2 regions of the Halalkalibacter kiskunsagensis genome follow, and region 2 is predicted to be linked to the other one. Evidence: a T-box and tRNA genes for the amino acid it is inferred to sense, from the RefSeq annotation. Region 2 holds a T-box; the other holds one or more tRNA genes.
What was found. The T-box of region 2 lies ahead of tyrS (tyrosine--tRNA ligase). A T-box ahead of a tRNA ligase gene usually reads a tRNA of that ligase, here a tRNA-Tyr.
Positions count from the first base shown of each region.

Region 1: it has a tRNA-Tyr gene. The T-box ahead of tyrS (tyrosine--tRNA ligase) is inferred to sense a tRNA for this amino acid. The anticodon was not compared.

Region 1 is NZ_JAXBLX010000047.1:30,582-37,258, forward strand. Features, by position in the region: gene glmM (phosphoglucosamine mutase) at 1-954, opposite strand, end outside; gene SLH51_RS20215 (CdaR family protein) at 982-2,220, opposite strand; gene cdaA (diadenylate cyclase CdaA) at 2,213-3,037, opposite strand; gene rsiW (anti-sigma-W factor RsiW) at 3,160-3,798, opposite strand; gene sigW (RNA polymerase sigma factor SigW) at 3,814-4,377, opposite strand; gene SLH51_RS20235 (aspartyl-phosphate phosphatase Spo0E family protein) at 4,601-4,774, shown strand; tRNA gene SLH51_RS20240 (tRNA-Ala) at 4,833-4,908, opposite strand; tRNA gene SLH51_RS20245 (tRNA-Gly) at 4,917-4,991, opposite strand; tRNA gene SLH51_RS20250 (tRNA-Lys) at 5,017-5,089, opposite strand; tRNA gene SLH51_RS20255 (tRNA-Gln) at 5,258-5,332, opposite strand; tRNA gene SLH51_RS20260 (tRNA-Tyr) at 5,338-5,422, opposite strand; tRNA gene SLH51_RS20265 (tRNA-Thr) at 5,440-5,512, opposite strand; tRNA gene SLH51_RS20270 (tRNA-Val) at 5,516-5,591, opposite strand; tRNA gene SLH51_RS20275 (tRNA-Glu) at 5,601-5,675, opposite strand; gene SLH51_RS20280 (hypothetical protein) at 5,820-5,999, shown strand; partial or broken gene SLH51_RS20285 (AraC family transcriptional regulator) at 6,135-6,463, opposite strand; tRNA gene SLH51_RS20290 (tRNA-Thr) at 6,554-6,629, opposite strand; tRNA gene SLH51_RS20295 (tRNA-Asn) at 6,637-6,677, opposite strand, start outside.
Region 2 is NZ_JAXBLX010000028.1:40,060-46,736, reverse strand. Features, by position in the region: gene SLH51_RS16240 (hypothetical protein) at 1-206, opposite strand, end outside; gene SLH51_RS16235 (YndJ family transporter) at 722-1,660, shown strand; gene tyrS (tyrosine--tRNA ligase) at 2,132-3,376, opposite strand; T-box leader at 3,417-3,628, opposite strand; gene SLH51_RS16225 (MarR family winged helix-turn-helix transcriptional regulator) at 3,649-4,092, opposite strand; gene SLH51_RS16220 (hypothetical protein) at 4,822-5,010, opposite strand; gene ilvA (threonine ammonia-lyase) at 5,465-6,670, shown strand.

The DNA.
Region 1 (6,677 bases), on a different contig from region 2:
ACCTTTTCTCATTTCTTCCATAACGTAACGATCACCTACAGCAGTCTGTTTCGTTTCAACCCCTATTTCTTCCAGCCCTTTATAAAAACCAAGGTTACTCATAACCGTAGAGACAACCGTTCCGTGTTTTAACCAACCTTGTTCTTTCATGAACTTTGCACAAATAAACATAATTTTGTCACCATCGACAATCTCACCATTCTCATCAATCGCAATTAAGCGATCGGCATCTCCGTCAAATGCTAGGCCAATTTGTGCTCCTTTTTCAAGAACAAACGCTGCTAGAGCCTCTGGGTGAGTTGAACCACATTGTTCATTAATATTTACCCCATTTGGAGCCGTTCCCATCGTTGAGATATCGGCTTCTAAATCTGCGAAAAGGTGAGGAGCGAGTGATGATGCTGCTCCATGCGCACAGTCAAGAGCAATGTGAATTCCTGAGAAATCTTCTTGAACAGTCTGTTTAAGAAATTGTAAATACTTTTGAACCCCTTCAAAATAATCGTTCAGTTGACCAAGTTCACCACCAGTAGGTCTAGGTAGCTCGTCTTCATCACTATCTAGGAGACGCTCAATTTCCTCTTCTTGATTATCTAGCAATTTAAATCCATCTGGTCCAAAAAACTTAATTCCATTATCAGGAACCGGATTATGCGATGCTGAGATCATCACTCCTACATTTGCACTTAATGCCTTTGTTAAAAAAGCAACTCCAGGAGTTGAAATTACACCTAACCGCATAACTTCTGCCCCAATTGACAAAAGCCCTGCTACAAGAGCACTTTCAAGCATTTCTCCGGAAATGCGCGTGTCACGCCCGATAATGACTCGGGGTTTTTCCGTATCTTTTGTTAGAACATACCCACCTATTCTACCAAGTTTAAATGCAAGCTCTGGGGTAAGTTCTGTGTTGGCAACCCCTCGTACACCATCAGTACCAAAATAATTTCCCATTATTCATTCTCTCCTTCAAACAACTCATCACTCAGAACGCGATGTAATCTCAATTGGAATTGTATTTTCAACTGAACTAAAGTTAATATTTGGAGGTCCATTTATTTGTACCTCTACATCATATTCACCTGTTGATAAATCACTCACATCGACAAATACTTGTATATCAGATAACGTTAACCTCTCTAATGATTCCTCGGACCCTCTTGCCGTTATTGTTACGACTCTAGTTTCATTGCCATTAAACGTGACATCCACGTCCTCACGCCCACCAATGACATCCACAGGTATGTCAGTAAATTCTTCTACCTCTTCTGTGCTAATCGAAACAGTAACGGTTACATCTGCAGGCGATACTCTCTCCACCCCTGGAGGGACTGGAATCGTCATTTCAAATGTTTGGCTTTCTGTTAATTCACTAAGGTCGATTTCGCCTACTTCAACCACATTCATTCGATCAATGATATCCGTTGGACCATAAATCGTAACTTCTTCCGGTTCAATTTTAACCTCATTAATACTAACTCCTTCTGGCAGTTCCCCAGTTCGTGTTACCTTGGTGGGTACTAAGCGATTCGGGCTTGTAATAGGTACTTTCACATCTACTACCTGAGGTTCCATTGTTAACGCTAACTCATTCCCATCTTCATCGTATAATCTAACCGGTGTTGTTTCTTCAATCGTTTTGTCAGCTCCTGCAACATCAACATACGCTTTTGCTACACTTACATCTGCCACTAAACTTCTTGCAGCAGTCACATCAATATTAATTGGAGTGACAATAGGAGTTCCAACTGAATAGCCTTCTTCTACTTCACCAGAATTGATAATATCAACTTGTACCGGAAAAGAAACGGTTTGTTTTTCCTGAAGTTCAACCCGAGCATATTGTGGAACAATAGATACTGATAAATCACTCGGGAAATTACGGTGCTGCACACTTAATGTATGGACACCTTCCCCTCGTTCTCTAACATCGACAAACACTTCAAAAGAAGGTCTTGTTAGTTGGAACAATGTAAGAGAGCTCTGTGGTCCTTTCAAATTCACCTGAACATGTTCTGTTTTATCCGTAACTTCATAGTTTTCATCATCGTACAAAACGGTCAGTTCTACATCCTCGAGCGTATAAGACGCAGGTGATATCGCTGGAAGCACACCAGGCTGTGTCGTCACATTGTCAATATTCACCATTGTAAAAAGCATTAACGCAATAAAGAAAGAGATAATTTTAACAAACCAATGGCTGTTAAACAGTTTATCCATTTTTCTTCCCTCCCCACTGCCAACGTGAAGTGGTTGTTTGCTTCGTTTCAATAAGAAGTTCTCGCTCTAATAAACTACGTAACGTTTCTTCATCAAGCTCTCTATGTAGTTCACCATTTTTTGTAAGAGAAATACTTCCTGTTTCTTCCGATACAATAATGGTAATCGAATCGGTTACTTCACTTACGCCTAACGCTGCACGGTGCCTTGTTCCTAATTCCTTTGAGATAAACGGATTTTCTGATAAAGGCAAATAACATGCAGCCGCTAAGATCGTATTCCCTTTTAAGATGACCGCCCCGTCGTGAAGAGGGGTATTTGGTATGAATGTATTAATGAGCAACTCAGACGTTAAATTGGCATTCATTTGAATTCCTGTTTCCACATAATCGGTCATTCCGGTTTCTCTTTCTAAAGACATGAGCGCACCAATCCGACGCTTGCCCATATAGGTCGAAGCCTTAACTATTGCTTCAACGGACTTTTTAACAGAATCATCTTGAGGGACGGTCCTACTAGTGAACAACCTTCCTCTTCCTAATTGCTCTAGTGCTCTCCTAAGTTCAGGTTGAAAAATAATAATAATCGCAAGTAGCCCGTACGTAATCGTCTGGTTCATTAAAAATTCAAGCGTTCTAAGCCCTAAAAAACGACTCAAAAACCATACAGCTAAAATAACAGTAATTCCTTTCACCAACTGTACAGCTCTTGTTCCTCTAATAATCATTATCGCCTTATACACAACATAAGTTACAAGCAATATATCTATAATTTGACCAACATAATTAAGCAACTGAAACTCTTCTAAAGAAAACATGGCTCTTCCTCCAAACCATTAACATACATCGGTGGCGAATCCTTATAATACCAATTCATTTTCGCTTGTCCCATTATATCATAGTATGTGAAAAAAGTTGAAATATACAACAAAAGAGGGCTCTACTCGTTTGAGCCCTCTTGATCAGTAATCGATATGACCTCTTTTAAAAAGCGTTTTGTATGGTACCAAACCCAATCTAGCACCTGATTTAATTCATGAATTTCACCAGATACATGCCCTACTGATGCGTAGTAAGATTCACTATTCACAAGTAGAACGTTCCCTTGAACTTCCCCATCTATTTGCAGTTGTCCATTTCGAACAACTAAATCTCCTTTAATCACTTCACCTTCTGGAACAATCACTTTTCCACTCTCTTGATCAATCTGCACCTGACCAGATCCTGTAACGACGACCTGCTCATCGTTTGTGTTCCAAAGAGAGGCTATACTTGCTAACATAAGGAAAAAGAATATGGCTGCAGAAATAAGCAATGGATGTTTACGTGACCATTGTTTCCACTTTGAAACTGGTTTTCGCTCTGGTAGCTTTGCCATGATGTTTTCTGTAAAGCCCTCCGGAGCTTCTATATGAGATGAGCTTTGCACAAAGGCGATTACTTTCTTTAACTCATGAAGGTGTTGTTTACAAGAAGTACAGGTAGTAAGGTGCGTTTCTAATTTGTTTTTTTCTTCTATAGTAGCATCACCATCAACGACTTTTTGAATTAACTCTTCATATTGTTGTTCACACTTCATGTTTCACACCTCTTTCTATACATGACGCATCCGCTTTCTTAGTGCTTCTCTTCCACGATGTATTCTTGTTTTCACAGTAGATGATGGTATATCAAGAATCTCACTGATTTCTTTTATCGATAAGTCTTCTAAATATTTTAAAATAATTGCCGTTCGATACTTCGGAGGCAACTGATTGATTTCATGTTGCACCCACTCTTGCATCTCCATTGTTACCACTTGATCCTCTAGGCGTTCTTCATCAGCGGCCAACTGAGACTCAAACGTCAACCCTCCTGCCCCTTGAACTTCATCTTGAAGATGGAAATCAGGCTTTTTTTTACGAAGCCGATCAATCGCTACGTTCGTTGCAATCCGAAATAACCAAGTCGAGAACTTGCGATTGATATCAAATCGATCAATATTTGTATAAGCTCGTAAAAACGCTTCTTGAGCCACATCTTGTGCTTCGTGCATATTTCCGACCATCCGATAAGCTACTTGGTAGACTTTGTCTTTATAAAGTTCGACAATTTCTGCAAATGCCTGTTGATCACCTTTCCTCACTTCCCGAATTAACCGTTTTACAATTGTATCCATTCCCTATCCCTACCTACTTCATTCTGTCTTGTATTACGTAATAGCATCCATTTACGTTTCAAGTTTCTGTCATTTTTTTGTCAATTACTATCATAACACGAAATAGATGTTTCGTTTTAAACAAAAGGGGTATAGATAAGTACCTTTTTTTCAGTCGATTAAAGAAAAAGGAACTAGATGTATCCAAGTTGAATTTGATCATTCTAGAAAGGTGGGACGAATAATGAAGAAGGAAACTCAACTTCTCATCGAGATCGAGCAATACAGATCATTATTAAATAAAACTGCAAAAAACACCTCTATTATCTCAGAGGAAATGCTTAAATACAGTCAAAAACTTGATCAACTGTTAAATGAGTATGAAAATTTACTAACTAAGATTACTATCAAACAATAAATTGAATCAAAATAAAAAACCATAGACACTTCTATGGTTTGGATTATAAATTCATTAATGGTGGAGCCTAGCGGGATCGAACCGCTGACCTCCTGCGTGCAAGGCAGGCGCTCTCCCAGCTGAGCTAAGGCCCCAATAAATTTGGAGCGGAAGACGAGATTCGAACTCGCGACCCCCACCTTGGCAAGGTGGTGTTCTACCACTGAACTACTTCCGCGTATATTTTAGAGATGAAGAAGTTATGAGCCATGAAGGACTCGAACCTTCGACCCTCTGATTAAAAGTCAGAAGCTCTACCAACTGAGCTAATGGCTCATGATGTATTTTCTAATGATGTATTTCATGACACTTTCGGACGAGGTCTCGCTTCGTTGTCTCCCCTGTTCCTTCCTCTTCTAGCAATGCTTTGAAGCAGGCTGTGTCGGAACAACTCGATGTTATTTCTAGAAGCTTTGCTCGTAACTGAGCTAATGGCTCAAAAAATGGCTGGGCTAGCAGGATTCGAACCTACGCATGACGGAATCAAAATCCGTTGCCTTACCGCTTGGCGATAGCCCAATAAATGGTGGAGGGGGACGGATTCGAACCGCCGAACCCGGAGGGAGCGGATTTACAGTCCGCCGCGTTTAGCCACTTCGCTACCCCTCCACTATAAAATGAAACGATGCCGGCCAGAGGACTTGAACCCCCAACCTACTGATTACAAGTCAGTTGCTCTACCAATTGAGCTAGGCCGGCATATGGTGGAGGATGACGGGATCGAACCGCCGACCCCCTGCTTGTAAGGCAGGTGCTCTCCCAGCTGAGCTAATCCTCCACTATAAAATGGTGACCCGTACGGGATTCGAACCCGTGTTACCGCCGTGAAAGGGCGGTGTCTTAACCGCTTGACCAACGGGCCATTTCTTACTGACAAAAAATATTATATCTAAATATAAATCGAATGACAAGTACTTTTAATAAAAAAATTAAAATAAAATTAGCCTATTGAAAATACGAACGTATATTCGTTATAATAGATAAAAAAGGTTGGGGTGTTGGAATAATGAACGATCACAGTCCTTATTACTCCCGTGAAGAATTACTTACATTACTAGACTATGTGCAACATAAAGCAAAAGAGGAGACCAAGATACAAGTGGCGGAATGTATGCTCGATTACGGAATCGATATAAAGCTGGTTGGTACGATAACAGGACTAACGAAGAATCAATTAAAGAGATAATGGTCGATTCCCATACAGCTTAGATGCACAGTGATTAAAAAATTTTTGTTGCCGTTGTGGTATTCGGCACAATTCTAAGTTTGTAAATTGCATTTTACTTTATATCTTTTTTTATGATTTAAGAAGCCCGAAAACGAGGTGCCGAAACAGCTCGTTGGTTTCTTCATTTGAATTTTTCCACATGGAGGCAATCTCCGGATTAACTCCTAGGAACTCTTTCCTTATTACCAACGAGATGAAATGCCTCTAGTTCATTTCACTTCCCCCTTTATTGAACTGGAAGGTCATCCGTGGATAAGCTTTAAGTGAGCCGCCATTATTCCTGGCCTCTGTTGGTGTTAACCTTTCATATTATGAAAAGCTCTTACAAAAGAATCTGGTGAGTTGTAGCCATACTTGATGTATTCCGATAGCGAAATTCCTGCAAACAAGGAACATTCTTTTAAAATGTATTCCGAACAATATTTATAGACAGTTATTCAAAAATGGCAGTTCAAAACAAATAAAAAAACGCCTCTCCATTTCTGAAAAGGCGTGTTATATATGTATTCTTCTGGAGCTTCCAAGCGGACTTGAACCGCTGACCCCTACCTTACCATGGTAGTGCTCTACCGGCTGAGCTATGGAAGCATAAAAATGGCTCCACAGGTAGGACTCGAACCTACGACCGATCGGTTA
Region 2 (6,677 bases):
AAAACTTGCAAGCTGTGGATTACTCGATTGAGACTGGTTCGCTTCTGTTCCCTTGCTATATTTTTTATCTCTCGGGCAGTGTAATCCCCATCACCTAGACCGTACCCCCTGGCACGATCTAACCCGTGAAATTGTTTCATTTCTCCATTTTTCCCTTCTTGGGAAGCCCGCTTTTTATACTTCTGCCTGAAAAGTACTTGTTTCAAAAGGGAATGAACTTCACTTAATCACTAACCGTTTTGATTTGAGTGCCGGATTTTTGGGCCGTGAATGCTTTTTGTGAAGTATCGGAATCCACGGGGGTGCCCATTGCCGCCTGCTTCATGGTTTTGAGCTGGGTGCCAAATGATTTTGTTGTAATCGATTGGATTAGTTGGTAATTGTTCTTCCTGTAAGTAAATGTTTCTGTCTTGGATGATGGCTGGGATGTTGTATTTTTCAAATAGTCGGATTAGGTTTTGGATGTCGTGGGCATGGTTTCCTTGGCTAATGTATATGTGTTTGATTTGTTGATTAGTGACGAGAAAGCCTCTAAGTTGTTAGGCGTTGGTTAGGTTTGATAGATGGTTGGATGGGGTCATTGGGTTTACACCTCTTTTTAGTGTTGGTTGGTATATCCAGAAGTTGCTATAATAGAACTATAATTATATTTTAGACTATCACTAACTATTAAGAGTATACTAATTTCACAAGGTTATATAATTGAAAGGAAACTACTGCTATGAAACATCCATTTTTTCCGGCTATTATTGGAGGAATCATTAGTTTTGTAATCTTTACATTTGATTATTTCCAATTCAGTCTGATAGAGAAATTTTTAATGTTTGCGTCTTTTGTGATTTTGCCACTAATTATTATGTTAATTAACGACAAGGATCAAACAACGTTTCAAAAAAAGATTTATTCCTTCATAACGGTTCTGCATTTTCCTGCAGCGCTTCTTTCTTTAGCTTCCCTTATGAGCAACAAAACCTGGGAAACGGGAAATAGTGCTATATCAGGATCTTTGTCTCTTACGTGGCTTCTTTTTACTTTCTTACTCGCTTTATATGGATTGCTTCTAATTTTAGAGAACAAAGAAAAGATCGAAGAAATAGCAATCGGTGCTGGGCTGATTTATTTTTTTATTGGAGGTATTTGGTACACCCTTTATCAATTTCAACTAACCTTTCTACTAGTCGATCCTACAGTAAGTGCTTTAAGCTCCGTTCATTTTCATTTTTCATCTGCTATTGTTCCTATTTTTATTGGAATGCTAGGGCGGATCTTGGTCAAAAAAAGCTGGTATAGCTGGTTAGTTGTCATTGATATCATCGGACCAATTTTGATTGCGATTGGGATTGTTTTTTCTAAACCACTGGAGATCATGGGTGTAAGCATCTTTGCCTGCAATATTATCATTTATAGTACCTATCTCCTTTTGAAAATACGAAAAAGCACTAAAAAAAGGTATGGAAACTTACTTTTAACCCTTTCCTCGCTTGCTTTTTACAGTATCATTGTCCTTTCAATTTGTTATCCGATAGCGAAACGGTATTTTTCCTTAACTATTTTGGATATGGTACCTATATACGGATCACTACATGCGTTTGGGTTTGTACTATTTGGATTGTTAGGATGGATTTTAATGTCTTACAATCCACATAAACGAGCTTTATAGCGAACAATTGAAATACAAAGTAATCAGTAACACAAACGCAAATAAGCTCCTTCTTACAATTTTAATTGAGCTTCGTATATGTTTTCCAATTTCCATACACGGATTAAGGATACTCATGCAAGTGTCCTATCATATAAGAAAGTCAACAATATTTATGTAAGTGAGCGATTGGGACATAGTGTTATAGAAACAACTTATAAAGTACTATTCCCACGTTATAAAAGAACTGCGAGAAGAAGAGAAACAAACGATTGAGACTTTTGAGAATTTGTAAGCTCCGAGACTATTTCTCAGCTTACAAATTTCACTATTTAATTAAAGCGCCCGTTGAATCTATTTTATTAAATAGTATCGTTGCTGCGTAGCAAAAGATCATGTAATATAATGACAGCTCTTGTTCAACTAAAGCTTGTTTGGTTGAACAGGAAAAATCTAAAGGTGCAACCCAAAGTTGCACCTTTAAATGAGATATTACATTTTTATCTTTACAAACTTCCGTTTCCCAATTTGTACAACTAACCCTCCGGTAATAAGAACTCGTAACCCTGTATCTTCAACCTTTTCTCCGTTAATATTTACTCCTTTATTCTCAATCATTCTGCGTGCTTCACTTTTTGAGCTTAATAACTTTAGATCTACTAGAAAATCTAGGATTGGTACTTCTAGATTGCCTTTCCATTCAACCACTGGCACCTCATCAGGAATTGTCCCTTTTTGAAAAACTGAAATAAATTGCTGCTCTGCTTTTTCTGCTACTTCTGTACCGTGGTACATCCTAACGATTGTTTTCCCTAAAAGCATTTTTGCATCTCTAGGATGTAGTTTGCCTGAATCTATATCCGCTTTTACTCTTTCTACTTGTTCAGGAGTGAAGTCTGTGATTAATTCGAAGTATTTATTCATTAATTCATCCGGAATCGACATCGCTTTCCCGTACATTTCTTGTGGACTTTCATCAATGCCGATGTAGTTTTTCTTTGATTTAGACATTTTTTCAACGCCATCAAGCCCCTCCAACAATGGCATCAGCATCGCTACTTGCTTTTCTTTTCCAAACTTCTCTTGAAAATGTCTCCCCATCAAAATGTTAAAGTGTTGATCGGTTCCACCTAGTTCAATATCACAATCTAATACAACTGAATCGTACCCTTGCATTAATGGGTAGAAAAATTCATGCAGTGAAATAGGCTTTCCAAGAGCAATTCTTTCTTCAAAATCGTCCCTTTCCATTAACCTTGCCACTGTTATTTTTCCTGCTAATTGAATGACATCTTCAAAGTTTAATTGTGATAGCCACTTCGAATTGTAATGAAGTTCGATTTTTTCCATATCCATCACTTTTCTGAATTGCTCGAAGTAGGTTTTGGCATTATGTTTAACTTCTTCATCTGTTAAAGGTTTTCTAGCTACCGACTTGCCTGTTGGGTCTCCAATCTTACCTGTGAAATCTCCTATAAGCAATTGAATTATATGTCCGTTCTCTTGAAACTGCCTCATTTTCTTTAAAACGACTGTGTGCCCAAGATGTACATCTGGAGCAGATGGGTCTAATCCCAATTTAATTTTAAGTGGTCTGTTTTCAAAAATAGACTTTGCAACCTTTAGCTTTAATTCCTCCGTAGGGATAATTTCTTGCACACCTTGTGTGTATATTGTCATTTGCCTTTTGACTTCGGCTAATTGTTCTTCATTCAGTTGTTCCAACACGTTTTTCATCTTCATAACCTCCTCATATAAATAAAACCATATTCTTTTCTAAAGGGACGTGATTTTCACGCGGTTCCACCCTTATTGAAGAATATGGTCTTCCACTCAACGAATAACGGCTCGTCCGTCCTTGTATCAATAAATACATACAAGGAAGCTCTAGGAATGTAATTCAGATTACCTTTGTATCGATTCACAGAAACCATCGACTCTCTGGAACAGGGAGGTAATTCCTACTGATTTTCCTATCATCACTTTTCAGCTATTTATCATTTTTCTAACTAAAATTGATTTTCATTTATTACTCGCCTTAATAATTCAGAAACGTCTTTTTGTTCATTAACCGATAAGCTAGAGACAATCTCAACTTCTCCTTTATGAAATTGCGGATATAGCTCTTCCATTACTTTTTTTCCTTTATCCGTCAATATTACATAAGTGATTCTTCTGTCCCTCGTATCTGTTTTTCTAAACACAAGATCTTTCTTTTCTAACGTCTTTGTAATATTACTTATTGTAGCTTTTGAAACAGCAGTTAACTCTGCTAATTTCTTTGTTTCAACTGATTTCCAAATCCATAAATCATATAAAATTGAAAATGAAGTCCACGAAAGCCCATGACTCGATAGAACTTCTCGTTCCATTTTGTTTCTCAACCCTTGTGCCACTCGATAGATGTTAGTAACAACAGAAACAGCATCTAAATTAAGTGAATCCAACGGCATTTTTGACAATTGATTAATCGTTTCTTTCTCTTCTTGGAGCAGTTCTCCATTTTTATTAAAGGAATATACACTAACCACCGCCTTTTAAATTTTCATAATCGTTAGTCATGAAACGATATTACCAAAAAAAATAACTAGGTGCAACTAGAAAAATAATGCTAAATTACCTAGTACTCTTTTTCCCTCTAATTCATCTTAGTTCTCTTTTACAAAGCAACCAAAAAAGGAAGATGATTGTTGCACAGTATCCGTCAAACGCGAAGAAACAATTACTTAATTAACGTAATCGTCTCCGTAATTTCACAACAGTATATTTTTGATTCTATTCCTGAAATCGCAAGACAAATCGATATGCTGGATCAAGAAGTAGCCGATAGATTGAGTACCCAAGTATTATAAAACCAAGTATCTAAATTATAGCTATGAATGTTGAGTAGATAAGTTCCGATGGTAGTAAAAGGGACAAAATTATGCGACACATCAGTATAGCTCCCATCAAGTCTATCTGGATAAAATATACCTTTTCCTACAAAGCTAACGAATAACACAAAAGAAATATAAAACAAAGTTAAAACAATAACATACCACCTTGATTTCAAATCAACAACTAACAGCTTCACACACTTCCTCAATAAAAAATATGTCCAACTAATGTTAACTATATGGTGATTATTGAGTTAATCTGTCTGCTTCGTTAGGCAAAAAAGCGCTGCTGCCGCTGCAGAAACGCTACCCGTTAGCATAAAAGAAATAAGTTACTTGGAGAGCTATTACAACGGGATAGATATCAGCGCCCACTAGCGCGAATATCCAAACTCCAGAACTGTTGACTGTTTCATTTCGATATGGCAAGTCTTCGTCTCCTTCAATACAAAAAGAGCCCCAAAGGGACTCTCTATTGGACCAAGAATTTTTCATGTTGCTCACGCTCTTCTGTAAATCTTGCACCTCATCTAAGATGCTTTTAGAAAATCTATTTCTTTCTCTACATAACAATGAGTCATTTTCCTTCATTAAGAGAGTATGCTATATCTCCCTGTAGATATATATCTGTACTGCTGCTTTCCGACATCATCCCGTCTCCAGAATCACCTCTTTCGAAAGTTGGGTCTATCGTTTCTAAGAATATGGAGTCCATTTACAATAATCGAATCAATTTCGATTCTTTTTGCCACTATATTGGACCTCTGTACACTCATTTTCTGATTGAAACGTTCTTTGTTCTTTTACTAAACCAAATTATCTGTCTCCAAGACTATTACTCCTAGGAAGCACAACTCCATTGCTTCCGGAAATTTTTTCCGAATAACTTTTTTCCTCCTGTAAAAACTAACATAATATACTAGTTCAACAATAACTAGGAGGGGCACAAATGGTTTCATTAAACGATATTGTAACAGCTCACGAAAAGATGACGGGAATCGTACATAAAACTCCATTAGACTACTCACTTACCTTTAGTGAATATTCGGATAACGATATTTATTTAAAGCTTGAGAATTTGCAAAAGACAGGTTCCTTTAAAGTACGCGGCTCCTACAATAAAATGATTTCATTGAGAAAAGAAGAATTAATAAATGGGGTCGTTGCTGCTTCTGCAGGAAATCATGCACAGGGTGTTGCTTACGCCAGTACGATGCTAGGCATCCCTTCTACCATTGTCATGCCAGCAGGGGCTCCATTAAGTAAAGTACAAGCAACAAAAGAATATGGTGCAAACGTTGAATTAAAAGGAGCTGTATTTGATGAAGCCCTTGCCTATGCTCTAGATCTAAAAGATCAAACAGGCGCTGCTTTTGTTCATGCCTTTGATGATGAAGCCATCATCGCTGGTCAAGGAACGGTTGGACTAGAAATCCTGGAACAGATTTCTGAAGTCGACGCCATTGTCTGCCCAGTCGGAGGTGGCGGGTTACTTGCTGGACTCGCAGCAGCAGTGAAAGAAAAAAATCCATCTATACAAGTATACGGGGTGGAAGCAGCGGCTTGTCCAAGCATGGCACAGTCGCTTTTGGAAATGGAACCAATTACAGTCGATGCTCATCCAACGATGGCAGATGGGATTGCGGTCAAAAGGCCAGGACAACACACCTTTCCGTTAGTTCAACGATACGTGGATGACATGCTCACTGTTGATGAAACAGAAATTGCTCGAACGATGCTCATGCTACTTGAGCGAAACAAACTACTCGTGGAAGGGTCAGGTGCAGTTTCACTAGCTGCCCTCTTAAATCAAAAGCTTCCTATCAAAAACAAGAAAGTGGTACCCGTTATAAGTGGAGGAAACGTAGATGTCAGTTTTATATCTAGAATTATTGAAAGAGGGATGGTCGAGGCCGGACGATTTATGCGTTTCAATACCATTCTCAAAGATAAGCCAGGAAACCTTGAAAAGGTGTTACAGGTTGTGACGGAACACCAAGGAAACATTTTGGATATCTCCTTTAGCCATATAGGAGATAAAATTTATCCGAGCTATGCCCAATTATCTATTTCTGTTGAAACAAGAGATCGACACCATATTGAAGAAATCGTAAAAGCATTGCAGAAAAAAGGGTTCACAGCGGAATTGATCTAAATTCGAA